Regions from separate parts of the Shewanella sediminis HAW-EB3 genome, predicted to be linked through region 1. Evidence: predicted binding sites of a transcription regulator. Region 1 holds the regulator's gene; each other region holds the start of a gene.

Region 1 (7,794 bases):
ATTTTACAAGCAGCAACGCTCTGCGGGCTGGGCGGCTTCACCGCCTCTGATTTGGGCGTCTACTCGATATCCGATTTCCATACTTTCCTTAATGCCAATAATCATTTTCAGAGCTTAAGCTCTGAAACGTTTATGTCCACAAATGAGCTACAGAGTACCCGTCATTCAAAATCGAAGAGATAAACACTCAGGTGTAAACGCGGCTGTGACCTTCGGCATCAGGGATGATGTCGCAGAGCGTATAGGGACATATTCACCGCGTGTCACTGAAGTGTTTGCACATTAAGCTAGCCGCAGGTGATAGATAAATTTGAAGTTAAAGGCTTCAGAAAGCTAACCCAATAGGCATTCAGTCCAATGAACCCAATCTAAAAGATATTTGAAACTTGTTATCGGACAAGTAAACAAGGTTGAGCCCTTAAGTTTACCGCTTAGGGGCTCGTCTACACAAAGTCGTAAGTGTCGGTTAATTCAGTAAGAAGAATGTAGCTAAGCCTAAGAAGGCAAACAGGCCGATAACGTCGGTAACGGTGGTGAGCACCATTCCTCCGGCGAGAGCGGGATCGATATTCATCTTCTTAAGCAGTAACGGAATGCTTGCTCCGGCAAAACCTGCCACAGTCATGTTAATAAGCATCGCGCCACCAATGAGTCCACCAAGTGCGATATCACCTTTCCAGAACCATATCGCCAGAAAGACTAATACGGACCAAAGAACTCCATTGAGGAAGCCGATGGCGAGCTCTTTACCTATCAACCAGCGAGAGTTACTTTGGCCAATCTGTCCCAGTGCGATACCACGAATAACCAGCGCTAATGTCTGATTACCGGCAACCCCTCCCATGCTTGGCACTATGGTCATCAAGATGGCAATGGTAGCGAACTGTTCTAATGTGCCTTCGAACATATTGCTTACTGAGGCCGCCAACAGCGCGGCGAAAAGGTTGATGGTTAACCATAGCGAGCGCTGTAAGGTACTTTTTATGACAGGGCCGAAGGTGTCGGCATCATCATCCATACCCGCCATCCCCATCATGGAATGCTCTGCATCTTCTCTGATGACGTCGACGACATCATCGATGGTGATACGGCCAAGCAAGCGGTTATCATCTCCGATAACCGGCGCCGAGACCCAGTCATGTCGTTCAAACAGTTGTGCAACTTCACTGTCTGACATGCCTACCGGAATACCTTCAAGCTTTGATGCCATGATATCCCGAACGGAGGCGTTGGGATCGCAGGTGAGAAGGTCTGAGATCCGCACACCACCGAGTAAAGAGTCATGTTTGTCGACGACATAGAGAGTATCGGTCGCCTCAGGTAGTTTACCTCTGATCCTGAGATATCGTAGAATCACATCAATATTGACGTCGGGACGCAGTGTCACCGTATCGGTATTCATGATACTGCCTGCGGTATCATCAGGATAAGAGAGAGCTTGTTCTACTCTGGTTCTGTCCTGGCTGGTCATAGACTGCAGCACTTGATTAAATACACTATCAGGCAGGCTTCGCAGGATATAGGCGAGGTCATCGGTATCCATGCGTGCGGCGGCTTTTGCGACTCTCTCAGGACTCATCTGCTTGATGAGGTTATCTTTAAGTTCCTCACCCAGTTCATCAAGGATTTCACCGGTATGATCTTGATCTATCAGTTGCCACAATACTTGACGGGTTCTCGGAGGGGATGACTCGAGGATAAAAGCGACATCTGAAGCGGCCATATCATGAAGCATGTTTCTCACATGAACGAACATGCCACTACCAAGGGCTTGGGTCAGCTGATTTAAACGTTGGTCTGTGAGTTCGTTGTCGAGTACTTCAACTGGCATCGCTTCCCTCCCTAAGAGTGTGTATTTGTGCAGTTTGTAATGTATGAAAAGAGGTCAAGTCAGGCGCTAAGAGTGTAAGTTTTCTGTTGTTGAGAAAATGAGACTCAGGCGATTAACTCGCCTCATCAAACTTTGCATCGACGAGGGCACAGATGGCATCGAGTGCGGCGTTAGCATCTTTACCTTCCCCCAGCAGCGTGATGGTTTTGCCCATCCCGGTTTCCAGCATGAGTAATCCTAGCACACTGGCGGCGGACGCCTTTTTATCACCTTGTACTATCGTGACCTGAGCATCGAACTCAGATGCCAATATGGCGAGTTTAGTGGCTGCGCGGGCATGTAAACCTAGCTTGTTGCAGATGGTGACCCGACGTTCCAGTTTAGGCATTGTTCAGTTCACGATGGCGGGCTTTAACCATATGTTTGCTATTGCTAAATAGTTTCGCTAATTGGTCGGTGACATAGACAGATCTATGTTGTCCGCCGGTACAGCCTATGGCGATAGTCAGATAGCTACGATTATTTCTTTCAAGGTGCGGCAGCCACGTTTCTAACAGGTTTTCAATTTGCCAGATGAATTTATTAACCATAGGCTGCTGGCTGAGAAACAGCTGTACAGGTTCATCGAGGCCTGTCATGGGTCTTAGCTCTGGCTCCCAATGAGGGTTGGGGAGAAAACGAACATCGAACATAAAGTCGGCTTCTGCGGGCATGCCGTATTTGAAGCCGAAAGATTCAAAATTAATGACGAGTTCTTTATCTACAGTTCCCAATAAGATCTCTCGTACCTGATTACTCAGGTCATAGATATTGAGGTTTGAAGTATCTATGTAGTGATCGACCAGCTTAGAAACCGGCTCGAGTAGTATCCTTTCATGCTCAATCGCTTCTTTCAAAGAAGTTTTACTTCTCGATAGTGGATGGAGTCGGCGGGTTTCGCTGTATCGCTTCAGCAGAACTTCATCTGAAGAGTTGAGAAAGAAACTGAGTAATTCAGTATCTGCAGGCAGGTTGGAAAGTTGTTTTTCGAGCTCTTTTTCCTGCTCAGGCATGTTACGAACGTCGACACTGATGGCGACAAGTTCGGTACTACCCTTAAGTTGATCGAGTAGTGAGTCCATGAGCGGTAGAGGCAAGTTATCGACACAATAGTATCCAAGGTCCTCTAAAACCCTGAGGGCGACAGATTTTCCTGATCCGGACCGACCGGATACCATAACCAGTTTCATTGAGTAATTACCTGATAGAGTTCTGATTCATCTTGTGTTTTGCGTAACTGCTTCAATATCAGCTTATCATTGAGCTTCTCTGCCATAGTCGACAGGGTACTCAAATGCTGCTCACATTGATCCGCAGGCACTAATAGCGCAAATAGTATATCTACCGGCTGTTTATCAATCGAGTCGAAAGCGATAGGCTCTTCACACTTGATTAGAACTGCAACTGGTTGACTTATATTGGTTAATCTCCCGTGAGGAATTGCAATACCATTACCTATCCCCGTGCTGCCCATCTTCTCTCTAGCCAAAAGGCTTTCAAATATCTCTTGAGAGGTAAGGGTCGGGTACTGGACAGCCGCAAGATCGCTGATAAGTTCCAGTACCTTTTTCTTACTGCCCGGAGTGGCGCAGGTTGTGCACTCCGGCTGCAGGATCTTACTAAGTTCCATTATTAATGTTTTGTTAGCTTCTCTTTGTGTTTAATAACCTGACGGTCTAGCTTATCAATCAGGGAGTCAATTGCGGCATACATGTCCGCATTTTCAGACGTAGCAAAAACCTCACCACCGGAAAGGTGGAGTTTTGCTTCCGCCTTTTGCTGCATTTTCTGAACATTTAAAATAACGTGCACATTATTGATCTGATCGAAATGCCGTTCAAGTTTAGTAAACTTTTCTTCAACGTATTGACGTAGTGATGTTGTAATTTCAATGTGGTGCCCTGTTAGGTTTATTTGCATAGAATTACTCCTCCGTTTCCGATTGTGTTATGTAAACTAACGCTTGCTTATGATCTCAATAACGCTTTATAAACTCTTACGCTGATTCGATGGGGGGATGAGCAGAGCTTCACGATATTTGGCAATCGTTCGCCTCGCCACTTTGATCCCCTGTTCCCCCAGTAGCGTCGCCATTTTGCTGTCGCTCAGGGGTTTCTTCTGGTTTTCGGCTGCGATCAACTTCTTAATGAAAGCGCGTATCGCAGTCGATGAACATTCTCCACCATCATCCGTACCGACATGACTGGAGAAGAAGTACTTCAATTCAAATATCCCTCTGGGGGTGTGCATATACTTCTGTGTTGTGACACGTGAAATGGTCGATTCATGCATTTCAACCGCTTCGGCGATGTCGTTCAGCACCATAGGCTTCATCGCTTCTTCACCGAACTCGAAGAAACCTTGTTGAAATTTCACTATGCAGTTAGAGACTTTCAGCAGGGTCTCATTACGACTTTCCAGGCTCTTAATAAACCACTTGGCTTCTTGCAGGTGACCTCGGATATATTGCCCATCGGCTTGATTCTTTGTGCTTCTGGCCATGGAGGCATAGTGCTGATTGACATTAATCTTAGGCATATAATCCGGGTTTAACTCCACGACCCAGCGACCTTTCTTTTTGGTCACGGTGACGTCCGGGATCACATACTCATCTCGCCCAGGAGTAATGGCCAGTCCCGGTCTTGGGTTCAGCGTCTGGATCAGTGCAATCGCCTCTCTGAGATCATCTTCTTTCAATTTAGTCTTGCGCATTAGCAGACGGAAATCACGTCCGGCAATAAGGTCTAAATGTTCTTTGATCAAGAGTTTGGCATTGCCGATATGAGGAGTCGTGTCGGCATATTGGGCGAGCTGAATCGAGAGGCATTCACTGAGATCTCTTGCCGCAATACCGATAGGATCGAAATGCTGAACACGCTTGAGTACGGCTTCAACTTCATCCTGTTCAATTTCAGGGTCGCCCATTGCCTCGAGAATATCGTCGACACTTTGAGTCAGGTAACCGCGTTCGTCGATGGCGTCGATAATGGCGGTGGCGATGGCTAGATCATTATCGGAGAAAGGGGTGAGGTTTTTTTGCCATTCAAGGTGTTCATATAAGCCTTCGCTGGTTTCACCTTGAAAGGGCATATCGTCGTCGCGCATTGCCCCGGAACTGGAGTTTGGGGTCGCAGTATAGACCTCGTCCCACGTGGTATCCATGGGAAGATCTTCTGGCATGGAATCTTGGGTCAGTGCATCGGATGTCTCGACGGCTGAGCTATCTTGTGGGCCTTCGTTATCTGTATCACCTTCTGCTGAGGCGCTATATTCAGGCTCATCACTGGCTTTACTATCACTATTGACGGGCTCTGCATCGACTTGCTCTTCATCCAACTCAAGTAGTGGGTTGGAGTCTAATGCTTGTTGGATCTCTTGTTGCAGTTCCAGCGACGAAAGCTGCAAAAGGCGTATTGCCTGTTGCAGCTGTGGTGTCATGGTTAACTGCTGACCCATTTTGAGCTGGAGTGACGCTTTCATTTACCGCTATTCCCTTATTTTGTAATTATAAAATGAGAAAGCCTGCTAAATAATTTTTGGGGTTTCTCTGCCCCCTTAACTCGCTATCTGTTTGCGAGTCTTAACGAATCTGTTACTTGAAAATCGATGCTATAGATTAACTATAGCTTGAATTGTTCACCTAAGTACACAGCCCGTACCTGCTGATTGTCCAAGATTTCGGCAGGGGTGCCTTCTGCTATTAAGTTTCCGTGACTCACGATGTAGGCGTGTTCACAAACGTCCAGTGTTTCACGAACGTTATGGTCTGTTATTAGCACGCCAAGGCCTCGACTCTTGAGCTGTAAGATGATTTTCTTGATGTCGATAACGGAAATCGGATCGACGCCGGCAAAAGGTTCATCGAGCAAGATAAATTTTGGATTCGCCGCCAAAGCTCGTGCAATTTCGACTCGTCGACGTTCACCACCAGACAAGGCCATACCGAGACTGTCTCTGATATGAGTAATATGGAACTCTTCTAACAGGTGTTCGAGCTGCTCTTCGCGTTCATTGTTACTCATCTCAGAGCGGGTCTGTAATACCGCCATGATGTTATCTCTGACGGACAGTTTACGGAAAATACTGGCTTCTTGAGGCAGATAACCTATCCCTTTTCTGGCGCGTAGATGCATGGGATCTAAGGTCAGGTCATCCTCGTCGATAAAGATGCGTCCCTTATCGCTCTGCACTAAGCCGACCACCATATAAAATGTGGTGGTTTTTCCCGCACCATTTGGGCCTAACAGGCCGACAATTTGCCCTGTTTTTACTGTGAGACTCACATCTTGTACTACGGCACGACTCTTATAGCTCTTGGCGAGGTTAACGGCCTTTAGCGTCATCTCGCTCATTTTGGCTCCTGTTTTATAGTCGTTTGTTCCGGCTGAGTCTCTTTTTTCGTCTCAGGTTCATCTGATGGTGTTAGAGTTTTTGTCTCAGGTTTTGTCTCTTCCTGATAGTTTTCTGGCTCATCTGATGGTGTTGGTATTTGCTGTTCAGGCTTTGTCTCTTCCTGATAGTTTTCAGGTTGAATGATGGTGATCACTCTGTCATTGCCGGTACTTTCAGCAATGAGTTGTTGCTTAGCGATGTTATAACGGATCTGGTGTCCCGTTACTTGGCTGCCAGCCTGTTCCAGAGTGGCATTCCCGATAAGGGTTAGGGTTCGACTGGAGAGTTCGTAGCGTATCTCTTTGGCACTCGCTGATGCCGGGCGACCATCTTCCATTATCTGTGAATAGGTGGCAGGGCTTCCCGTTGCAACCAGTATCTTTCCGCCACCTTCCTCTTTAGAAAATGCCCTGAGCTCATCGGCCAGGATCTTTACTGAACCCTGCGTGACTTCGACGGGGCCATTGAAGATGATCTGGTTATTTTTAATATCCGCTTCCTGGCTGGCGGCAGAGATCTTAACTTCTTGCTTTAGATCGTCCAGTTTAGCCATACCACTAAAACTAACTATAGATAGTAAGGCGATGATAAGTAATTTATTTTGCTTCATATATTCCTTCAACCTGACTGGTTAATTGCACACTCTGAGCATTAAGGTCTGCGTAGAGTCCAACCCCTTTAATCATAAAATCGCTACCTGTGATATAGATATCGCGATCCGATGTCATAACCATAGTATTTAGATCTAATTCAAGGTAAGTCGTCTTAATTGTCTGAACAGGCTCTTCCGGGCTAATCGCATCAATAATAACATCCTTCTCCAGAATCACTTTACCCGATTTCTTGTTCAGTGTTCCCTGAGACGATTGAAGACGCCATTGAGCTTGTCCCTTATCGGGATAAACCAGATAGATGGGCTGTGTGAAGTAGGTCATGTTGGCCTCTTCAAAATGCTCCATATGTGTCGCTGTAACCCGGCTATTAACCAGGCCTAACTCATTATACTCTACGCTTCGCAGATTATCGGCAACATAGTCTGGTCGAAGGCTGGCATCTATTGCCACCTCCTCTTCGCCTCTTTTCGATTGCACCTGCCAATAAAGTATTAAGGCCGTACCAAAGAAAGCGATAATGGCCAGAGTCACTCTATTCATATACTCATTCCATGAGCGGTATCGAACTTATCCTGGCTGAGTAACAAAAGATCCGTCAATTCACGCAATGCACCGTGGCCACCACGAATATGCGTGGTGAAGTCGACATGTTGTTTAACATAAGGGTGTCCGTCGGCGACGCACACAGATAATCCCACCTGCTTCATCACCGGAAGATCGACCATGTCATCACCAATATAGGCGACCTGCTGCGGGCTGACATTATAGAGAGTGAGCAGGTCCTGATATGGCACCATCTTGTCGTCTACGCCTTGGTAGATATGGGTGATCCCAAGCGCCGTCATACGGTCTTCGACTATCTGAGATTTACGCCCTGTGATGATAGCGACAGGAATATCACTGGTCAGCAGAGACCTG
Region 2 (7,794 bases), 1.8 Mb from region 1:
ATGACGATCACTGCGGAGCGTCAGGCGAGCGTTAACTTTTCCGATCCCTACTACGAAGCGACGCAGGTGGTGCTGGTCAACAGAGATAACACCAGCATAAAGAGTGTCGATGACCTTAAGGGTAAACATATCGCGGTACAGCTGGGTTCCACCGGCGATATCATGGCCAAGAGTTACAGCCAAGAGGTCACCGCCTTCAACACAGGTTTTGAGGCCATCATGGAGCTTAAAAACGCTAAGGTCGATCTGGTGCTGTTTGACAGTGAACCTGCGGCCAGCTTTCTGGATAAGAATCCCGGGCTTAAGATGGTTGAACTGGATTTCGACCCCGAGTTTTATGGATTTGCGGTCACCAAAGAGAAAGTTGAATTGCTGCACAGCATCAACAGCACCCTGACGACCATGAAGCACAACGGCGAGTATGACGCCCTTGTCGCCAAGCATATGAAGTGAGCCGATAATGATTGATGCAATTAACGCTTCACTGTTTACCCCTATCGGGGAAGATGGCTTAATCGGTATCTACCTCATCATAAATGGCCTTAAAGTCACGCTTATAGTGACCTTCTTTGCCATGATAATGGGTTCAATATTGGGGGTGACGACCACCCTGATGAAGATGTCATCTAAGTGGTACCTGCGTTGGCCGGCTAATTTTTATGTTGGGATTATTCGTGGTACGCCGGTAGTTGTGCAGTTAGTGATCCTTTACTTTATTGTGCTGGCCGCGTTCGATATCGACAAGATCACCGCCGCCATCATCGCCTTCGGCCTCAATAGCGGTGCCTATATCTCTGAGATCATTCGCGCCGGGATCCAGGCGGTCGATAAGGGCCAGATGGAGGCCGCACGTTCCTTGGGACTATCCCATGGGGCAACCATGAAAGAGGTGATACTTCCTCAAGCGATTAAGAATATTCTCCCCTCTCTGGGTAACGAATTTATCGTGTTACTGAAGGAGACGGCTGTGATCGGCTTTATCGGTGGCGTCGATCTGATGCGCGCCGGTGAGATCATTCGTAGCCGTACCTTCGAAGACAGTGTGCCGCTATTTACCTGTGCGCTGATCTATCTGCTGCTGACATATAGCTTCACCCTACTACTGTCTAAATTTGAAACGAGGTTAAAGCAAAGTGATTAAGATTAATAATTTACATAAGAGCTTTGGCGATAACCAAGTGCTGAAAGGGATAGATGAGCAGATTAACCATGGCGAAGTCGTCAGTGTGATCGGCCCATCGGGCAGTGGCAAGAGTACCTTCTTGCGTTGCATCAACTTGCTTGAGCAACCGACTCAAGGGGATGTTCTTATCGATGGTCAATCTATCACAGAGTCTGGCGCCTGCATCGATAAGCTAAGGCAGAAAGTGGGCATGGTGTTTCAGAACTTTAACCTGTTCCCCCATAAAACGGTTAAACAAAACATCACTCTCGCCCCGGTAAAGCTTGGGGTGATGACTGCGAAAGAGGCCGACGGCGAAGCCGAAGCGTTACTCGAGCAGGTAGGATTGCAGGATAAAGCCGATGCCTACCCGTCCAGCCTGTCGGGTGGCCAGAAACAACGGGTCGCCATCGCTCGTGCCTTGGCAATGAAACCTGAGCTGATGCTGTTCGATGAGCCCACCTCGGCGCTGGATCCTGAGATGGTGGGTGATGTACTCGATGTGATGAAATCTCTGGCTCACAAGGGGATGACCATGGTGATCGTCACCCACGAAATGGGCTTTGCACGAGATGTGTCAGACAGAGTCATCTTCATGGATGGCGGCGTTATCGTAGAAAACAGCGAGCCGGAAGCCCTGTTCAGCGCACCGAAAGAGGCAAGAACTCAGGCCTTTTTGAGTAAAGTGTTGAGGTAAGAGTGTTGAGGTGAGAGTGCTTAGGTGAGAATGCCTAGGTAAAAGCTCCTAGGTAAGAGTGCTGAGGTAAAGTACCAAGATGACCCCCATTCTATCGAGCCATAATAGATAGGGGCGGTCTCACCGGCCTATAGCCGTATAACAGCAACGCTGTTATACGGCTATAGGCCGGGGGCAAAATATCAGAGGAATTCTTCACACTCTTCGTTTTTCTTACAGTCCCTGCTTTCGCGCTCTTTAGCCTTTTCCTTAGCTTCACGCTGACGCTCCTCAGCCTCTAAGCGAGCTTCACGCTGGCGCTCTTTGGCGTCCTTTCTTACTTCAAGCTCGCGCTCCTCAGCGTCTTTGCGCGCCTCACGGTCATATTCCTTGGCATCCTTTCTCGCTTCACGCTGACGCTCTTCTACATCTTTGCGCGCCTCGCGATCATACTCCTTGTCATACTTTCTCGCTTCACGCTGACGCTCTTCTGCGTCTTTGCGCGCTTCACGGTCATATTCTTTGGCATCCTTTCTCGCTTCACGCTGACGCTCTTCTACATCTTTGCGCGCCTCGCGATCATACTCCTTGTCATACTTTCTCGCTTCACGCTGACGCTCTTCTGCGTCTTTGCGCGCTTCACGGTCATATTCTTTGGCATCCTTTCTCGCTTCACGCTCACGTTTTTCCGCAGCCTTGCGAGCCTCTTTCTCACTCTTTTTCTGCTCCTTCATCGCCTTTTTTTCAGCCTTATTTTCAGCCTTCTTCTCAGTATTAGTAGGCGGCTCGGCCATTGTGGCCGGGGCAATCATCATCAATGAGGTCGATACAAGTATTGCTTTTGCAAGCTCAACGGCTTTCATAGGGAAACTCCTTTTAAACTGCGCTATCGTTTTCGCTAGCGCCATCAACTAACGATATTAAAAACGGTTCTTTATGGCACTCACCTATAGAGAGTAGGCTACAAGCACATGTTAGGAGTATGTTACATTCAAAGCAATCCTGTGACTCATAATTTATCGGGCTAATGAGTCCACAAATAAGAAAGATCGAGTAAGCAGGAAGCAAAAGAGAGAGGAGTGACAGAGGTACGGACTAAACTCAACCTAGGGTTAACTTAACAATAAACTGTCAAAGGTTAACCCTAGCCAAGAATAACCCCAGCCAAGGCTAACGAGTAGAACGTTTTCAAACTTTGTCGTTCGACAAAAACAAAGCTGAGGGTTATCGGAGATACTTTTCGAGTTTCTCCTGTATCACATTTGGCATGATAGGTTTGTTGACGTAATCGTCAGCGCCGAGTTTGATAGCGAACTCCTGATCTGAGCTCTCGACCAAGGTGCTGATCACCACCACAGGGATATCGATGCGTGACGGGTCCTCCTGGAGGAACTTAAGGACTTGATAACCATTCACTTCCGGCATGGTGATATCGAGCAGGATAAGATCGGGCGTCTGTGAACTTAATATATCGATGCCGCCACTGCCGGAGTTGGCGGTCGTTACATCATAATCGTCGCCTAAGATAGCGAGTAAGACCCCGGTACACACAGGATCATCATCAATTATCAGGATTTTACTTTTGTCCATTTCGCCCACTCCAAACTATCACTGTTGCTTACATTGTATCCAAATTCAGGATAAAAGATACCTGCTAATCGAGACCGAACTATCGGAGTCGAAAGAACTCAAACTCATCGAAATTGATGCCATTCATGGCAAACTAATACAGCTTACTTATCTAACTTGTATCTAAGCTGACTTAATCTGATTTAGGCGACGCTATATGATGATTTTCACTAATTATCGGTTACTCCTACGACCTGCAAAAAACGTAAAAGTTTAATCTTTTGTTTTTAAAAGCTAAATTTACTGGCTCGGAAATTGCTTATTTTTCATTCGAGTTCATTTAGATCAAACATATACAAGCGAATATAATTTAAGTCAGAGGAGTGACAGCATGGATGTGATCCTTGAAGATCGTCCCATTGAACAAATACGTGAAGAGGTGATCGATCAGTTGATCGTCAACTACAGCCATGGCGTTATCTCGGCAGAGGCCTTCGAGCGCCGACTCGATGATGCGATGAACTCCTCCTCCCATCGAGAGATACTCGATCTGGTTGCCGATCTATCCTTAAAGGCTGATACCGACTATAGCAATAAGAAAGAGCATCAATTTACGCCAAGCTATTCAAATAAAACCGAGGATGACCAGCTCAGTTTAAATTGTATTCTCGGTAATAATGAACGCAGCGGCCAGTGGCAGGTGCCTAAGGTGATTAATGTACGCAACATCTTAGGTGAGTCGACGCTGGACTTTAGCGACGCCATTTTTCAGCACCAGCATGTCACCATTAAATTAAATTGTGTTCTGGGCGGCGCCATTATCTATGTTCCGGAGGGGATCAACGTGGTTTGCAAAACCTACGGGATTGTCAGCAGTATCGAAAACAGAGCCCCGTCGCTGGCTAACCGCCAGGCACCTGTCATCACTATCGAAGGCAAGGTTGTTTTGGGTTCACTCAATGTTTCAATTAAGCGCACCATCAAAGAGAAATTTATCGAGTTTGCCAATAATCTGAAGAGTGCGTTCGATATGAAAGCGCGTTAGATACTATCGCTACAAACTGTCGCCGGAAGCAGGAGTGACATCGAGCCCATATCCTTATGGGTCGATGTCGGGGTGATGACTGTTAACGATTAGCCTCAGTCTTTTTTCGCGTCTGAAGCGGCTTCTATTCTGTCGATGGCGATAACGATGATCTCCTGACGTTGAATTTCCTGAAACGATTCATAGAAATAACCAAAGATGAGCAGTAGGGTGATCATCCCCAAACCAAAACTCATTTTAGTTTCGAATGTGCTGCCCTTATTCCCACTCTGTTCATGACCCGTATTGTTTGATTGACTCAAAATCGGTGCCTCATATGTTATCTGTAATTGCAGTGCCTGTGCGCCCATAGGGGCGTCGGTTGAGAGACGTCCGTTAGTAGACGTCTTTCAACAGGCGTTTTTCATGTTTCAGGCGTTCATAGTATTTCAATGCCTCATCACAGGACATCTCCCCATGGAGTTCGATGACCTGCAAAATCGCCTTCTCTACATCGACAGCCATGTGTGAGACATCGCCACAGATATAGATATACGCGCCCTGCTCGAGCCAGCCATAAAACTCCGCGCCCTGCTGTTCGATACGATGCTGAACATAGATTTTCTGTTGCTGATCCCGTGAGAAGGCAAGATCCATACGGGTCAATACGCCTGAGTCCAGATGTTGTTGCCACTCATCCCGGTAGAGGTAATCGAGCTCTTCATTACGGTTACCGAAGAATAACCAGCTCTTACCTGTATGCTTTTGCGCGGCGCGCTGCTGCATGAATGCCCTGAACGGCGCAACGCCGGTGCCGGGACCAATCATGATCATGGACGCATCGCCGTGTTCTGGCAGACGGAAGTGTTCATTCTCCTCGACGAAGATATTCACCTCGGCATTCAGTGCCAGTCGCTGACACAGGTAGCCGCTGGCTCCGCCCACATATCGATGACTTTCGACACCTTGACCCGACATATACTCGACCACGGCTATCGTTAAGTGAACCTCTTCACCAACGTCCGACTGACTGGAGGAGATAGAGTATTTTCTCGGCGTCAATCTGCGCAGAGATGACAGCAACTGCTCCGCCGTAAGTCGGGCCGGATAGAGACGTACCAACTCGAAGATCTGATGGCGACGTGCATAGTCACGCACCCCATCGAAGTCAGCCACTAAACCAAGTAGCTCGGCTTGTTGACTCAGCGTCGCATACTTTTCGATAAAGGCAGGGTGACACTGGGTCAGCTCATAATTTTCAATCAAGGCCTGTGAAATTGTTCTGATGTTGCCATCAACTTCAACCTCGACGTCGGCCGGGATAGACAAGTTGGCCAGCAGCGTTGCGACCTCTGTCTCGTCGTTTTTAAACCAGACGCTCAGCAGATCGCCTGGCTGATATTGGATCCCCGAGCCCTCCAGTGACAGCGCGATATGACGAAAATCTTTTTCACAGGCATCGGGTGCGAGTCTGTCATTGCATAACAGACGGGCCGAAAATGGACGCGCCTTGTTGTAGTAAGCCTGCTCCGCTCCCGTCGATTCGATGGGCATAACGGCATTGGCACAGCTGGCTTCCAGTCGATTTTGCAGCACCTTAATGACAGAAGTTATCCATGTGTCCGCCATGGCATCATAGTCGACATCACACTCAGCCCGCTCATGGAGGCGCTGTGCTCCAAGCTCGCTAAGACGCTCATCGAAGTCTATGCCTGTCTTACAGAAGAAGCGATAACTGGTGTCACCCAGAGCCAGTATCGAATAGGAGAGATCGGGTAACTGTGGGGCATTGTCCGCAAAGAGGGTGTGATAGAAACCCTCGGCACTCTCGGGTGGCTCACCCTCACCATAGGTACTGGTCACGATAATCAGGTGACTTTCGCGCTGCAGGTTATCGGTATCGTAGTCGGCCATGGACGCGATGCGCACCGGCAAGCTATTGGCATCGCAACTCGCTTTTAACTGATAAGCCAGATGCTTCGAGTTACCGGTTTGAGATGCAAACAAGATGGTAAGCGTGTCGGTCGCCTTGGAGTAACTATCGGCAATAATTTTCGAATCACTCGGCCGTCCGGTAACATTTTTCACTAAGATATTGCCTACGGTGCGAACCGTGGCATGCTGCAGACGCACCGCCTCGGATAGATACAGACCCACCGGGCAGAACAGGCGGCACCAGAACTGAGGCACAAAGAAGGAACCCAGCAGGCTAAAGGGTAAGATGTACCATTGAATGCCCATCCCCTGAAGTGAAAACATCATGCCGAAGGGTTCGTAGGAACCTAAGGCCGGGTGGCGTGACAGGAAGATCAAGATAAGCGCCAACCAGCTCAGGCCATAGATGACGCGTCTGGCGTTTCTGGCCATGCCCGGTCGCAGAGCCAGCTTGATACCGCTTACTTTTTGCAGTAGATCCTGGATCACGCTGAAAGGACAGAGGTAACCACAATAGAGGTTGCGCCCCAAGAGGAGGATACCGCCCAGCACACCACCGACAATGATCCACCAGATGGGATATTGCCTGAATTCGGGAACATAGCCCATGGCGATACCAGCCAGAGTACCCAGACTAATCGAGGCATTCACATAAAACCCAACGAAGGCCAGGCTGGCAAAAGGTAAGATCAACTTAAACGGTTTAGCTATCTGTCTCGGCGCATAGACGACCACCAGCACCATCAAAAACAGGGCGACCATCAGGGCTTCATTGAGCCCCGGCGACCACTCAACTTCATGCCAGGTTTTCTCGTATCCAAGATGACTTTGAGCCCCTTGGTGCAAGGCCAAACCTATCGCCTTGGTAAAGCCCTTAGACGACACTGTTGCGCCGGAAATACCGTCGACATCTTCCTCTAACAGAAAATTATCGGTGACCGATTTATTGATAAACTGCCTGAAAAAATTGTTATTAATCAGCTTTTGCAGGTATGCGGGGGTCTCTTTATGCGACAAGACCACCACCTCTTTAATTCGGGCGGAGTTCTCACCTTTCTGGGCTCTCACCCCCAGCACGAATGGCCCGCCATAGCCGGTACCGGCGGCGATGACCACGGCCTCGCCACCCGAGATGCTGCTTTGGCTATCCTCTCCGGGCACAAAGACCACAGGCAGACTGGTATAGTCTTTGGAAGGAACCAGATTAAAATTTGAGAAATGGCTCTTAGCCATCGTCAGGTAGTCGGGCTTCGCCGCGATATGCCCTATGATGAAGGCTAGAATCAATGTGCTCCATGCAAACAAGAGCCACAGTTTCTCGAGATGGGGGCCTAAGTTCTTTTTCATAGAAGATGCTGGTTGTTTGTTCATCGGTGAAGGGTAATTAAGATAGCCTTAATCGTCTGTAAGCCAGTTCACACTTGCATT
Region 3 (7,794 bases), 2.5 Mb from region 1:
ACTGCTCATCATCTATCTCGTCACAGTGGACATCGATGAGTCTGTCATATTTACGGGCCAGTTCGAATACGTAGTGCAGGGACTCGACACCATATTCGCGGGTAAACTCGAAATGGGGGATGGCGCCAATGGCATCGGCCCCGAGCTTTACCGCCTCTTCGAGCAGCTCCTTACCATTGGGATAAGATAAGATCCCCTCCTGAGGGAAGGCGACAATCTGAATATCGACCCACTCCTTCATCTCCTCCTTCACCTCTAACATGGCCTTCAGGGCTATGAGGGTCGGGTCGGAGACATCGACATGGGTTCTGACATGCTGAATACCATTGGCTATCTGCCATTTAAGCGTCTGCTTCGCGCGGGATTTCACATCTTCGATAGAGAGCTGTGATTTTCGTTCGCTCCAACGCTCAATGCCTTCAAATAGGGTGCCTGAAATGTTCCAGCTTGGCTCACCTGCGGTCTGGGTGGTATCTAAGTGAACATGAGGTTCACAGAAAGGGGCGATAGCTAAGCCGCCTTCACCATCTAACATCTCTGTGGTGGCTGGTTCGCTGAGAGTTATGGTTTCAGACATCACAGCTATTCGTTGGAATATTCCCTCTTCAATCAAGATCTGATGCAGACCATCCTTGTCTTGAAGCCTAATGTTTTTGATCAGCATATTCGAAGCTGGCATCGTATTTTCCTTATGCATTTGGCGCAGTGTTATCAGTTGATTTTATTGATCTGTTGTTTGTCATATGTTTAAGCACTGAATCTAAAAACAGGTAGCTTACCGCGCCTGCGACGACGGCATTGATAGGGACGATGCCGGGTAACAGATGGCCGGCCATAACGCCGATTGCGACACCCGAAATGGCGGCCCAATTAACCGTTTCGAATTGAGCGTTGGCAAAGTCTTTATACTTATCGCGGTTTCTCAGGAAATCCGCAATGATAATGCCACCGATTGGCGGTATGGCGGCGGACAGGAAGGTGAGCCAACCGACGAAGTTATTATATAGCCAAAGTGCGCAAAGGGTGCCAATTATGCCGTTAGCGACAGAGAGGTATCTGCTTGGTAATCCGGTGATGTTGGAAAACCCTAAACCCGATGCATACAGGGCATTGTCATTGGTGGTCCAGATATTTAACCCCAGTATGATGATGGCGGGGATCAATAACCCCTGGGCTATCATCACCTCGGATATATCGGACTGTCCTGTTGCCGCCGCACCCGCCGCGCCAAAGATAAACATCAGTGAGTTACCGATGAAAAAGGCGAACATGGTGACAAACACCGCATTCATAGGCTTCTTGCCGAAGCGCACAAAATCGGCGGTCAATGTGCCAGCGGAGATAAACGAGCCAACCACTAACACCAACGCAGTTGAAAACTCCATGGGCTTATCGGGGGTGAATGCCATGAGACCATCTACTCCTCCCATAGTGTCAACGGCTTGCAGTACCGAGAAACCGCCGAACAGGGCGATAGCGGGGACGGCAATGGCGGATAGGATCATGATGGCAGCAATGCCGAAGTAAACGGTGGCGGTCATAAGCAGACCCGAGATAATGATGAGGAGGTTAGTGTCTATGCCTGTTGCCTTATGCACCGGGATGGCAAACATGGCGACCCCAACACCGAACCAACCCACTTGTGTGCCGCCAAGAATAAGAGAGGGAAGCCAGGAGCCTTTTAAACCGAAGGAGTAACGAGCGAGGAGGTGGGTTGAGAGGCCGGATTGAGCACCGATGTAACCAAGAAATGAAGTATAAATGCCGAGAATTAAATTACCGATGAGAACCGCGAGAATAAAATCATTGAAGGAGAGTCCGGTTCCCAGTGTCCCTCCCGTCCACATACTTGCTGAAAAGAAGGTCAATCCCAGCATCACCATGGTGAGAGAGAGGATACCTTTACGTGCCGATTGTGGAACCGGCCCTAAACTATAATTGTTGTCGCCTGCCATCTGTTACCCTCAGTGGTTTGTTGGATAAATATTGCGGCTTACCTGAAAGCTTCTCGTTTATAAATAAATCATAAGGATCTTGTTTTATAGCGTCTCAGACAAACGGCGCGTATTCTAGAGATAAACAAAACTTTGTCAATGATATTTTTGAGGTGGATTTGGAATGGTCTTTTTTGTTATTTGAGATTATCTTTTAATTTAGATGTTAATAGTATTTGTTGTTAGGTAAGTTATGTTTAATTACTTTTATACGGAGTATTTTGTTACGTGTTGCCGCTTAAATGTTGAGGGTGGTGCTTGTAACTGTTAATTGCTTTGGTTGGGATAAGTTCCCGATATCTAACCTTGAATGACAAAGTGGGCGAGAGTCTACAGGAGGGACCAGCAGGGGGGATAACTGGAGTGCTAACGACGAGTAATCGGGCGATACTCATCGTTAGTCAGTGAGCAGCAGTTGTCATTAATCGTTAAACAATTGCTGGCCAGCAAGTATTACGCCCGAATCCAATGCCTTGTAGGCATCATCTTTCCATCATGACTTGCTTAAGTGACACTCTACCTTCAACTCATTGCAGATCCTGAATATGCCTTGTTTCATCGATGCTATGTGGCTGTCTGTATCAATGCGGGCATCGGATGCAAGGATTAGCTGAGAATGCCCGGCGTCCAGTTTTGATATTTTAATGCTGACAGCATATGAGTCTTTAGTTGTCTCCTTAACTAGCTCAATCACTCTTTCTCGCTCATTTTTCGATGTGATCTCAAGTTCAGTGTTGTTCTCGATCGTATCTACCGCAACGCGATAAACATTATCGGCTTTCGCCTTTATATTGACCGTGGCGACCTTATGTTGTGAGCTCGTATAATAGACGATAGAGCCAAGGGCTAAAGCGCCTAAGCCAGCGCAGCCAGAAAGTTGTGATGCGAACAGGATAATTAAAAGTAGACGTTTCATGATAATAAAATAAAATGCTGGTAAGTTTGTGGAAAATACATCGTCATCAAGCGAGTGGCCAGGGAAATATTTTATAGAGGTTGTTTGTAACGCTGGATAAATGCTATTTGTTACACTTGTTAGTGTTGCGTGTATTTTTGTTTTGTTAGGTTTAAATATTTACCATGATGTTCAAAGCCAAGATGTTATCTTGGCTTTGATTATTTAATCGCGTTAATGAATGATTAAAACCAGCGGACTAAATCTTACTTGTTGACCGTTAACTATTTTCAGCTACAGCTGATTTTGAATAGTTGAATTGGCTCTCTACTTTCCATACACGGTATCTCAGCTCGCTCCCCTTTGGCAGATAGAAAACCTTAGCCAGACGGCTATCGTAGTTAAGCTTTAGCTCGTCTCTTATCTGCACAAACGCCTCTTTGTGCTCCTCTTTACGTATGCAGGCCATACGTGTGCTCGGTCCCTCACTGATGCTATCTACCTGATAATAGGTGTAGCCCCAACCTTTAACCGAGTGCTGCTTAAGCTCACCCGTTAGCATCTGCTGGTTACAGTCGACCATCTTGGTTTGTCCGATCTGTATCTCAACCATGTAGTTTGATTCGTCACTCAGCTCCGGCAGGGTCAAGATGTGCTGCTCCATGTTTTCATCCGGCGTTGGGAACATTTTTGTCGTTTCCTGACGTTGATAATCTGTCGATGAGAAGGCTTGGGTGGTGATCATATTCTGATTATGTCCGCTTGGGTGTACCGGGCTGGTTGCCAATGCATTAAATGAAAGAAGAGAGAGTGCTAAGGCGGTTGTTGAGAATGCGTGCTTAGCGGCTTTTAATGTCAATGAGTTCATGAATGCTCCAAAAAATAGATAGATGTGCTTGTTTAGATAACCTTATAAACGGCACAAAAAAGAAAAGGGGTTAATTATTTCGAAAATTTTTTTATTAGCAAGATTTAAAATCAGTTTGCTCAATAGGGGCTTGCACCAGTTTAAGGCGAAGGCACTGGTTTTGAGCAGGTTTTTAAGTGTGACACTTTTTATCTGGTTGATTTTAAATGGATAAATCCTGTGGCATGAGTGCTGCATTTGGTTCGGGAGAGTTAAGTTATTGGAACCGGGGCAGAAATTATGTTGTTTGGTCGCAAGAAGAGAAAGCCGATTGCAATACCCGCCAAGAAGGTGGCAGAGTGGAAATACACCACCTGTAATTATTGCTCTACGGGCTGTTCCATCGAGATAGGTTTAGATGAGCAGCAAAAGATAGTGACGACACGAGGTCATGCCGGCGCCGATGTTAACCGTGGCAAATTATGCATTAAAGGCATTCTTGAGCATGAGCTGTTCGATAGCCCGGGCCGAGGCACTGAGCCGCTTATTCGTGATAAACATTTTAACCCTTTTAAGCCCACCTCCTGGGACCATGCGCTGGATACCACGGCGCAGCAGATAAAACATATTCAGCAAAAATATGGCCGTGATGCCTTCGCTATCGTCTCGTCGGGTCAGTTGTTGACTGAAGAGTTTTATACCTTAGGCAAGTTAGCCCGTGGCGTTATCGGCACCAATAGCTATGACGGTAACACCACCTTATGTATGGCATCGGCGGTGAGCGGTTATAAACGCTCATTCGGCGCAGATGGACCGCCGGGTTGCTATGATGATTTTGAGCATACCCACTGTTTAATCGCATTTGGCTCCAACCTTCCCGAGCAACACCCCATCATCTATTGGCGTCTCAAGGAGGCACTGGAGAAGCGTCACTTCCCCTTAATTGTGGTCGACCCCCGCGTGACCATGTTGGCGCAATTTGCCGATATTCATCTGCCCATCACACCGGGCACGGATTGCGTGCTGATCAACGCCATGATGCATGTGATCATTAACGAAGGCCTGCAAGATCAGAACTATATCGATGCCCACACTCAGGGTTTCGATGAGGTTAAGGCGCTGGTTCAGGACTACAACCCTAAGCAGGCACAAGATGTGTGCGGTATCGATGAAGATACCATACGTAGTGTTGCCCGTATCTATGCTAAGGCGCCGACGGCCATGAGTATCTGGACCATGGGCATTAACCAATCGACCCATGGCTCAGATGGCGTTGCCAACATTAATAACCTGAATATGGTGACCGGTAATATTGGTAAGCCGGGGGGCACCAGTTTGTCGATCACGGGTCAGTGCAATGCCATGGGCACCCGTGAATGGTCATCCTGCTCCGGGCTGCCCGGTTATCGCTACCTTGAAAATGAAGCCGACAGGAATGAGATAGCCGAGTTCTGGGGCATAGATCCTGAGTTCTTTCCCAAGAAGCGTGGTCTCTCACAAACCGATATCTTTGCGGCCATCGAAACCGGCGAGATAAAGGGCTTATGGATCGTCGCGACCAACCCCATGACCTCAATGCCCAATACCGCGCGCATTAGAAAGGCACTGGAGAAGCTGGATTTTTTGGTGATCCAGGATGTCTATCAAGATGTGGAAACCAACCAATATTCCCACGTCTATCTTCCCGCATCGGTCTGGGCTGAAAAGGAGGGGGTACACACCAATACCGAACGCCGGGTTAACCTTATTAACAATGTGATGCCCCCCTTTAAAAATGCCAAGCCGGATTTTTGGATCTTCAATCAAATGGCCAAGCGGTTCGATAACGGTCAGATGATCCATTTTCCCGAGGCGCCCGAAGGGGCGTTCGAAGAGATGAAATACCTATCAAAGGGCAGGCTGGCCAATGGTCAGCCGAGGCAGTTAGATATCTCAGGCATGAGCTACGCCAAATTGGAGGCGGCCAAAGGGATCCAGTGGCCATACCGGGAGTATGAGGTCGGTCTTAAGGGGATCGCGAGACTCTACAGCGATGGTATTTTTCCGACGCCCAATGGTAAAGCCAACCTGCTGCCAATCAGCTTTTATAACAACAACGAGCAACCCTGTCAGGCATATCCGTTTTGGCTCAACAGTGGGCGTGTGGTGGAGCATTTTCATACCCGCACCCGCACCGGAAAAATCGGCAACTGCAATAAGTTCAGTCCAACCGCTTACATGGAGATGAACCCGGATGCGGCGCAGGCCTTGGGTGTCGAGCACCAAAGTTATGTTCGTCTCACCAGCCGCCGCGGGGACGCCGTCGTACTGGTGCAACTGACCCAAAGAGTGCCGCGCAACATGGTGTTTATCCCGTTTCATTTTCACGACTGCGTGAACCGCTTAACTCTGGGGCTGCTCGACCCACACTCGAGGCAGCCGGCATTTAAACAGTGTGCAACCCGTATCGAACCTATCGAACAGGCCGAGGCCGCACGCATCAATGCAGAGCGCCGCGCGTTTTAACGTGATAAAAACCGGGTGAATTTAAGGAGCGATTTATGAGCAGATCTACCATTGAAGGCGCAACAGATAAGGTATCTCCAAAGTGTGGGGATGTGGGTGTATATATGCCCGGGAAAACGATAAAAGCGGCATCTAATCGACCCGAAGTCGGACAGGAGCAGTTGGGGCGCTCCAACCATTGGGAGGTGCGCCCCCAAGAGCAGGCCTATGCCTATCTGCCCGATCCCGGGAATAAGAGTGAAATTGAAAACCGTTACGGCAAACGTATCGATCTGGTGGAGTTGACCGACAACCCGGTGGGGCGATCCTTGTTTATTAACGGTAATCCTGAGGTCGGGACGAATCCGGATCGTAATAAGCAACACGGTTTCTTCTTCACCGCCGATAACTGTATCGGCTGTCATGCCTGTGAGTCGGCCTGCTCGGAGAAAAATGATAATCCCGCTCATCTGGCATTTCGCTCTGTGGGTTACGTCGAAGGAGGCACCTATCCGGATCACAAGCGAATGAACATCTCCATGGCCTGTAACCACTGTGACGACCCGGTCTGTCTGAAAGGGTGTCCGACCCGGGCCTACACTAAACACGCCGAGTATGGCGCCGTCTTGCAAGACCCTGAAACCTGTTTCGGTTGCGGTTATTGTACCTGGGTGTGTCCTTACAATGCCCCGCAGCTGGATCCGGTTGAGGGACGGGTCTCTAAGTGCAACATGTGTGTCGACCGCCTCGAGGTGGGGTTAAAGCCCGCCTGTGTGTCGGCCTGTCTGGGTAATGCGCTGGATTTCGGTGTGATAGAAAATACCCCCGAAAATCGTGAGCAGTGCAAAACCACCATTCCGGGCTTTCCATCGCCCGAGATCACTCAGCCTAATATCCGTTTTCAACAAACCAAATCGCTGCCCGAGGAGATGACGCGCACCGATGATATGCCGGTTAAATACTGTAAAGGCAGCGATGGTCAATATCGTCCAAAGGTAGATCAAAAAGTCGGTAAGAAGATCTATTGGAATCTGCCTAAGCTTAACAGCCGTGAAAATCCGCTGGTCCTGTTTACTCTGCTGGTTCAGGCGGCGCTGGGCACCTTTATCATTCCTTTTTCAGGGGCTTTATTCGGCGTAGAAACCTTTAAGCTGTTTATGGCATCGAACCTCTTTCTGCCTCTGGTGCTCTTGTCGTTAGGGATGACATCATTAGGCCTGTTTATGAGCGTGACACATCTGGGTAGGCCCTTTCGTTTCTATCGTGGCTTCAATAATCTGCGTTACTCGCCCATGAGTCGTGAAGGATTCGGATTAGCGCTGTTTTCGGCCTTTTTGGGACTGACTGCGCTGCTTCTTGCACCATCCAATCTCTGGGTAAATACAATGCTGACCAGTTTAGGGCTAGACCTAACCTTGCTGACATCAACTCTGCCGCTTGAGAATGGCGTCGTAATCACCGGGCTATTGGCTAGCGCTTCGGGATTAGCGGGCTTGTATTACATGAATCAGTGTTACCAGATTAAGGCGAGGCCGTTCTGGAACCATTGGCAAACGGCGACCAGCTTTGTGGGC
Region 4 (7,794 bases), 800 kb from region 1:
AGCAACCCAATGAGATAGCCTATCGCCAAGGCGTATTGAATGAAGCAAGGGCATTAACTCACAGGTTTAACTCCATCAGCGAGGGGGTCAATGCACAATTATCTCAGATCGAGGGACAGCTAGGCGCCTCGGTTAAAGAGGTGAATGCTCAACTACAGACCATAGCCAGCTTCAATGCCGAAATCCAGGCATCCGGCAACAATGGCAATGTGCCCTCATCTTTGTTAGATGCCCGCGATGCCGCCGTCGATGACTTGGCCGCCATTGTCGATATCAATGTGGTCGAAGACTCTAATGGCATGCTCAACATCTCTCTGGCACAGGGACAACCTCTGCTGGCAGGAACCACGGCTTCGACTTTGAGTGTCTCACCCGATCCAGGCAACCCGGGAATGAGTAAGATCAGCATTCAATTTGGCCAGTCGAGCTTTCCTGTAGATGAAAGTGCAGGAGGGAGCTTAGGTGCCCTGCTCGATTATCGCGATAACAGCTTGATGGACTCGATAGCCTTTATCGACGAGTTAGCCATGACCATAGCCGATGAGTTCAATGCCGTACTGGCGGGAGGCACAGATCTTAACGGCAATACACCGACACAAGACCTGTTTACCTACGATCCGAACAGCCCAGCCGGCAGTCTCAAGTTGACCTCAGGATTTACCGCCGAAATGCTGGCATTCGGCCAGGATGGTACTCCGGGTGATAACAGTAACCTCAAAGAGTTGGTCGAGCTGGCCAATAAAAGCTTCACCTTCAACTCAATCGGCGCAGACACGACTATGGGGGATGCCTTCGCCAGCAAGATAGGTGAACTGGGCTCCGCATCTCGTCAGGCACAGGTAAACGCCGACACCAGCGTGAAGTTACAGATGGAGGCTCAGTCTCAGTGGGCAAGCACCAGCGGCGTCAATATGGATGAAGAGGCGGTAAACCTGATCATCTATCAGCAATCCTATCAGGCAAATGCCAAGGTGATATCGACTGCCGACCAACTATTCCAAACCATTCTCAACAGCATTTAAGGGCATAAGAGCATGCGTGTAAGTACTCAAAACATGTACAGCAGTAACCTCTACAATCTGCAAAATACCACCAGCGATCTTGCCCGTCTCAATGAGATGATGTCGACAGGTAAATCACTCCTTCGCCCGTCAGACGATCCCATAGGTTCAGTCAAGGTGATCGGCAGCGAGCGTGATATGGCGGCAACCAATCAGTATCTCAAGAATATCGAATCTCTAAGTACTAGCTTCGGCCGCGCAGAGAGTAACTTATCGAGTATGACCGAGCTGCAGAGTCGTATGCGTGAAATCACGGTCGCGGCCAACAACGGCAGCCTTTCTGCCGAAGACAGGGCAGCCTACGCCGCAGAGATGAATGAGCTACTCGACGCTCTCACCGACACCATCAATGCAAAAGATGAGGGGGGTAACTATCTGTTTTCCGGCAACCTGACTGATACCCCGCCCATCTCAATCGATGCCAGCGGTAACTATATCTATCAGGGAGACGCCAGCCAACGTGAAGTGCAGGTATCAAGCTCCTCATGGATGCCTGCCAATGTGACGGCCCAGGAGTTTATCTTCTCCAATGGCAGCACAGATATCCTCAACCAGACAAAAGAGTTTATCGCTATGCTGGAAGACCCCACACTATCTCCCGGTGATCCGGCATTCGATAACGTGGCCGAAAGCATGCTAACGACCTTAGATGACACCTTGACCAGTATCAGTAGTGCCATGACCGACATAGGCGGAAAACAAAACAGCTTAACTCTGATACAAGGTTCTCACGAAGAGATGGTGCTGTTTAACAAGGAGGTCATAGGCGAAACAGAAGGACTCGACTACGCCCAGGCAACAGCCGAGTTCAACGTCAAGCTCACCACACTCAAGGTCACCCAGCAAACGTTCGTGCAGGTCAGCCAGCTATCGCTATTCGGGCAGATGTAAGAAATAGATATGGTTAATGGAATTTCCGATAGCTTAAATGTCCAGCAACGTAGTCAACCCCTCGTTGCTGCAACAAACGACAGGCATCAAAGTAAGGCACCAAAGCCTGCTCAACTCACAGCCATTCCCTCCCATAGGCTGGAGACCTACGCGCGCTGGGCAAGAGTCACCCAAGGACAGCATAAAATTTCGGCTTTCCAGGTGGCGGAGCAAGGCCTTAAACAGATTTTTCATCTGTTAAAACAGCTCAAGCGGCTAGCGCAGAGCGCGATCAGTTTAAGCGGTGAGAGTCGTAATGCTCAAATTAAGGCGGCAACGTCATTACAACAACGCCTCTCACAACTTAGAGTTGAATATCAAAACAGGCCGCTGCTGGATCACCAGTTAAATCTCATCTCGAAGAAACGTCCTCCGGCTCCCCGTCAGTTTATACTGAAGTCGATTGAGCTGGCTCAACCTAAGCCAAGAGACGAGCGTATACAGATCCAATCAGACAAGGACTCTATCTCTATTTTTCTTCCGGCAAACGCCTCCAAAGCGGCCCTTACCGGTCACCTATCCGAAGCCATGCATAATCTTGAGATCACGATTCCCGCTCCTCACTCTGAGACGACTGTGTTCAATTGTAATGATGAACGTTGGCAGAAGATAAAAGCCGGCATTATGATGACTGGTAAGGGCCAGAGGCTGCCAGCCGGAGAAGCCAGAACCATAAAAGTTGATGAAATACTCAGCTGGCAGGATCCAAGAGAGTGGCGCTTAGGTAGTAACGAAGATCTCAAGCAAACGGTGGTTAAAATCCATAAGTCTCTGTTTAAATTGGAACAGCAATTGCGAGAATTAACACAAACAGCGGATAAAATTCAACGTCAACTTCATAAGGCCAACAAAGAAAACGACTTTGATGATGAGCTAAAAAAAACACTCAACAGCCTCGAACGCTTAATGCAGGCGACCCCTTTCACATTGCAGATGACTTCGGTGATGGCTCAGGCTAATGTCACCCGCTCTCAGGTCTCTTCACTACTGCTCTGATAAACCGGCTGTAATACCAATCAGTATAAGAAAGTGATCTGCTCAGCGTGTTTTTTGGTAACTAATTCAAGGCGGATGGATGATGGAATGGTTGTTCCCTTGTGAGGCCATTCAACGCAGAAGTAGGCAGCCAAAAACACGCCAATCAGGCGAGTTTTAGCGCATCCGATGCTGTGTTAACGAGCTTGAACGTAGAACAACTATGCTCTTCACTCGTTGCCTTGCCTCAGAAGCGCTAAATTCTCGCTGAGCGATCACATCTTTATACTGATTGGTATAATGGGTTACAGCCTTCAACCCTTTCAGTCCGGAAACCTTCGCGACTAAAGCCGCTCCTACATGGAGAATACCTAACTAAAACAATGACTGGAGCCCTAAATCAAGATTCTGAAACATGTTCATAATGACTAGTAATACCCGTTTCAGCCTCCCTCACGCTCTCAAAACAGATAAAAACAATATCAGATAAAACAATACCTTATGTAAATCCTGTCATTTTTTTCATTAACAATTTTCAGTTTTCTAACTCGATGTCGTTTTATTGTTTATGACACACAACGAATAATTTAAAAATTTTAAGGAAGACATTATGTTATCTGTTCAGACTAATAATGCATCAAATATCGCACAAAACTCAGTAAACAAAAGCAACGACCTACTTAGCAATGCCATGGAGCGTCTATCTACGGGTCTACGAATCAACAGCGCGGCCGACGATGCTGCGGGTCTGCAGATTGCAACACGTATGAACGCTAACGTAGTCGGCATGGAAACGGCTAACCGTAACGTATCTGATGCGACCTCTATGCTACAGACTGCCGACGGCGCACTGGATGAACTTACCACTATCGCTAACCGCCAGAAAGAGCTGGCGACTCAAGCGGCTAACGGCGTGAACTCAACAGAAGATCTGGCGGCACTGGATGCTGAATTTCAGGAACTATCGAAAGAAGTAACACGTATCGTTACTGATACCGAATACTCAGGTAACAAGCTGTTTGCAGAGTTAGAAGCGGGCGTTACCTTCCAGATAGGTGCTTCAAGTGGTGAAACTTTAGATGTCACCACAAATGCAATTACTGCAGTAGCCGGCGACCTTAAAGCGGGCGCGAATGCCGCTATCGATCTTGTTGATACCTTCATCGACGAAGTTGGTGCTGAACGCTCAACACTAGGTGCTAACATCAACCGCCTGGGTCACACAGCCTCTAACCTGACTAACGTCACCGAGAATACTAAAGCCGCAGCAGGCCGCATCATGGACACTGACTTTGCTGTTGAAACTGCAAACATGACCAAGAACCAGTTATTGGTTCAAGCTGGTACGAATATCCTATCATCAGCCAACCAAAACACTGGTTTAGTAATGAGCCTGTTAGGTTAATCCTGACACGAGATGTATTGCGACACCGCACTGCATATAGGGGCCTTGAGGCCCCTTTTTAATATCCGCAATCTTCCTGCAGCCACCTCCCATCACCTCCCCCCCCCCTCTCTCACCTACTTAGTGCCCTCTCTTTATTCTGGTTTTTCTCCTGCTTTTATTCATACCCGCTTTAGAGCAAAGCCTCCAAGGTCGCCTTATTAAGAGTTAAGCAATAAACGTGCGTCGAACTCCTCTTGCGGTGACCTTGTACGGAAGTTCCACTTCCCCCCGGTAAGAACATCTACGGAAGAGAATGCGACACACTCATCAGACAAAACAAATAAAGAGCAACAAAAACAGAACCTTAACTATTGGCACAAAGCTTGCCATGTCCCTTTAATTGGAGGAGAGATAATGATTTCAGGTATGAGTGGATCCCAGTTTGCAGAACAACTCATCGGCGCTGAGCGAATGGGTAAAGATCAGCTGTATCAGAGCAATATGACTAAGCATCAGACCCAGCTTGATGCCTATGAAATACTCGAAAAAAGCCTGAATCAGATGACCAAAAATCTGGAAAAACTAGATGGCGATGCCTTCGACAGCAAGACCTCGACCGTAAGCGACGATAACGCATCGATCACCGTCGAAAGTGGTGCCGCAACGGGTAGCTATGACCTCTATGTCAAACAGCTGGCTCAGGCCCATCAGATATCCAAGAGTTTCAGTGGTGAAGATGCTGCTCTCCCCACAAGTGGTGTGCTCACTATCCAGGTTGGGCCGGATGTAGCAGACACCTTAACCCTGGATATGGCGGTATATAACCCAGGCGGTAACGCCACGGTCTCCGATCTCACCGGGATGATCAACAGCCACCCGGATAATCCGGGAGTACAAGCTTCATTGGTGCGCACCGGCGGTCAGGTTGAACTCATGCTCTCCTCTACAGAAACCGGCGCCGACAGCACTATCGACGTGAAGATGGATGGTGCTGACTGGGGCATGACCGAGCGCAGAGCGGCACAGGACGCCGAGCTTACCCTCAACGGTATCGATATAAAAAGCAGCAGTAACTACCTGAATAACGTCATCGATGGAGTGTCTATTGAGCTTAATAAGGCCCACGGCGTGGGCGAAAGCAGCACCATAAAAATAGAGTCAGATACCGATGCCAGTGAACAGGCGGTTAAAGATTTTGTGGACAGTTTCAACGAGCTGATGGATCAGATAAACCAACTGACACGTTCCATGGGAAGTTCGGTGCTGGATGACATCAATGACGACAATGATAAAGACAAGGATGAAGACGATGATGATGACGACGATGACAGCCCCTCTTCGGTCACAGAAGATCAGCTCGGCGCATTAAAGGGCGATTCGAGTGTCCGCATGCTGCAAAACAGCATGAGAAGCGCCATCTTCGATCCAGCATCAAACGGGATGCGTCTATCGGATATCGGCATTGAGATGACTCGAGAGGGTAAATTAGAGATAGATGAAGACAAGCTAGCCAAGGCCCTGAAAGATGATCCCGGTGCGATAGAGGCCATGTTCACCGGCAGCGATAATTATGTCGACAGAATGGACGGCATCATCGATCCCTTCACTAAATCCAACGGCTATTTAGATCTTAAACAAGAGAATCTGGATAAGCAGATCACCCGAGTCGAAGACAACATGGCTCGCCACGATTACCAGATGGAGCAGAGGTATCAAATCTACCTCGCCCAATTTACAGCAATGGAGGCCACCATCAACCAACTTAACTCGGCCAGCGCATTGTTTTACTAAGGAAACTGAAATTATGTTGAATGAGCATGACCCCTTTAATGCATATAAACAGACCAGCCTCGATGCCAGGGCTGCAGCGGCGAATCCTCACGAGATGGTACGCATGTTACTCGATGGTCTTTTAGATGAGATAGAGCGGGCAAGCGGCTTTATGCAGAGGCGCAGTTTTGAGGATAAAGGTAAGAGTATTAATAAGTGCCTCAACATAGTACACGGGCTCGGATCTATGCTCGATTTAGAAAATGGCGGTGAAGTTGCCAGCGGGCTAAACCGCCTCTATGACTACTGCAGCCGTCAACTCGTTACCGCCAGTGTTGAAAATAACACTCAAGCTTTAGAACCCATTACCAAGGTAATTTCGAATGTCAGAGAAGGCTGGGCCAACCTCAATTGAACTGTGGAAGCGATTTGAAACGGCGCTGCAAGAGTATGCGAACGCTGAGGATTGGGACAAGGTGGTAAAGGTGAATGCATTGATGGTTCTGGCACTAAAAAAAGCAGGTAAACCGGCGACGAAATCACAACTCGTCGCCCGTAAAGCTCTGGCAACGACCCACGCAAACATACTGCAGAATCTGCATCAGAAAAAAGACAAGTTGCAGCAGGATATCCACCAATTTAAGGGGCAACAAGATGGCCTTGCCGCTTATCAACTCACCCGCTTAAGCGGAGAAATTAATGATATCTAATGTAATCGACTTAAGCTCGGGCATAGGTGGAACAAAAGACTCTTTGACAGGGACTAAGATCGCCAATTCGCAACAGGAAGAGCCAGGAACACAAGCCAGCTACTCAGCGTGTTCCGCCTCAAGCATCGCTGAACGGATACCTGAGCAAGAAGCGGCGATCGTATCTGACTTACCCCCGGTTGGGACATTGAACCTATTAATCTCACCCGCACAAACCCAGGTGTCAACGACCCAATCCGGTCAGACGTCACCCGGTCAATTCATGATATCCGGTGAATACCAGGCCTCACTCAACCCGTCAGGTGTTGAGACGCTTAATCGATTCTTACATTTAAGTAATGATCAGAATCAGACTGCGCCTCCCTTCGTCACATCGCCCCCCCTCCAGGGCGGAACTTACTCTGCTTCAGATGCAAGCAAAACGAGCGCTCATAACACAGCGCAAGTATCACAACTGCAGACACTGACAGGCAAAGCGAATGAAACACCGCTTTCACTGAATCAGACCCAAACATCTTCTCTGCCACTACCTGAGCAGCCGGGAGGTAAACATCCATTTTCCTCACAATTTAGTGCGAGCCTTTCCGGGGAAAGGAATGCCAACCTACACTTGCCATTAACCCTGGCAGAGTCTCGTCTATCCGATGTTAATGAGGCCGCTGTTCAGGTATTAGCCGGCGGCCATAGAACTCAGGCCCCCGTGAGTCAATGGGGTCCGGTACCCGTCACTTCAGCAGCACCATTAGCTCACCAGGCCCAAGAGATGCTTTCGCCATTACGGGAGCAGATCCGATTTCAGGTAGACCAACAGATAAAACAAGCGGAGCTGAGACTGGATCCTCCCGAACTCGGCAAAGTTGAGCTGAGTATTCGATTGGATGGAGACCGACTCCACATTCAGATGCATGCCGCAAACGCCTCCGTTAGAGACTCGCTTTTAATTGGGTTAGAGCGCTTACGT

The links. Region 1 encodes sigma-54, which starts transcription at its own class of promoters, with help from an activator protein. Its sites were predicted from a motif close to GTTGGCACGNNNNTNGNNT; they were not measured.
Region 2: a site for sigma-54 is predicted at 3,710-3,728, ahead of SSED_RS19680 (LiaF domain-containing protein). Genes of this name have one in related genera too.
Region 3: a site for sigma-54 is predicted at 3,976-3,994, ahead of SSED_RS14635 (molybdopterin oxidoreductase family protein). Genes of this name have one in related genera too.
Region 4: a site for sigma-54 is predicted at 4,724-4,742, ahead of fliD (flagellar filament capping protein FliD). Genes of this name have one in related genera too.

What each region holds. Positions count from the first base shown of each region.
Region 1 is NC_009831.1:866,595-874,388, forward strand. Features, by position in the region: gene mgtE (magnesium transporter) at 467-1,831, opposite strand; gene SSED_RS03715 (HPr family phosphocarrier protein) at 1,944-2,219, opposite strand; gene rapZ (RNase adapter RapZ) at 2,212-3,060, opposite strand; gene ptsN (PTS IIA-like nitrogen regulatory protein PtsN) at 3,057-3,500, opposite strand; gene hpf (ribosome hibernation promoting factor) at 3,503-3,790, opposite strand; gene SSED_RS03735 (RNA polymerase factor sigma-54) at 3,857-5,350, opposite strand; gene lptB (LPS export ABC transporter ATP-binding protein) at 5,491-6,222, opposite strand; gene lptA (lipopolysaccharide transport periplasmic protein LptA) at 6,219-6,872, opposite strand; gene lptC (LPS export ABC transporter periplasmic protein LptC) at 6,859-7,416, opposite strand; gene kdsC (3-deoxy-manno-octulosonate-8-phosphatase KdsC) at 7,413-7,794, opposite strand, start outside.
Region 2 is NC_009831.1:4,583,537-4,591,330, forward strand. Features, by position in the region: gene SSED_RS19655 (basic amino acid ABC transporter substrate-binding protein) at 1-453, shown strand, start outside; gene SSED_RS19660 (amino acid ABC transporter permease) at 461-1,141, shown strand; gene SSED_RS19665 (amino acid ABC transporter ATP-binding protein) at 1,134-1,859, shown strand; gene SSED_RS19670 (hypothetical protein) at 2,042-2,701, opposite strand; gene SSED_RS19675 (response regulator) at 3,063-3,428, opposite strand; gene SSED_RS19680 (LiaF domain-containing protein) at 3,799-4,452, shown strand; gene SSED_RS19685 (hypothetical protein) at 4,548-4,754, opposite strand; gene SSED_RS23765 (flavodoxin domain-containing protein) at 4,828-7,713, opposite strand.
Region 3 is NC_009831.1:3,378,127-3,385,920, reverse strand. Features, by position in the region: gene SSED_RS14655 (cytosine deaminase) at 1-679, opposite strand, end outside; gene codB (cytosine permease) at 690-1,955, opposite strand; gene SSED_RS14645 (lipoprotein) at 2,488-2,910, opposite strand; gene eco (serine protease inhibitor ecotin) at 3,170-3,757, opposite strand; gene SSED_RS14635 (molybdopterin oxidoreductase family protein) at 4,037-6,241, shown strand; gene SSED_RS14630 (DmsC/YnfH family molybdoenzyme membrane anchor subunit) at 6,277-7,794, shown strand, end outside.
Region 4 is NC_009831.1:64,868-72,661, reverse strand. Features, by position in the region: gene flgK (flagellar hook-associated protein FlgK) at 1-1,022, shown strand, start outside; gene flgL (flagellar hook-associated protein FlgL) at 1,035-1,952, shown strand; gene SSED_RS00310 (hypothetical protein) at 1,962-2,987, shown strand; gene SSED_RS00305 (flagellin N-terminal helical domain-containing protein) at 3,577-4,371, shown strand; gene fliD (flagellar filament capping protein FliD) at 4,768-6,144, shown strand; gene fliS (flagellar export chaperone FliS) at 6,158-6,538, shown strand; gene SSED_RS00290 (hypothetical protein) at 6,507-6,833, shown strand; gene SSED_RS23570 (flagellar hook-length control protein FliK) at 6,823-7,794, shown strand, end outside.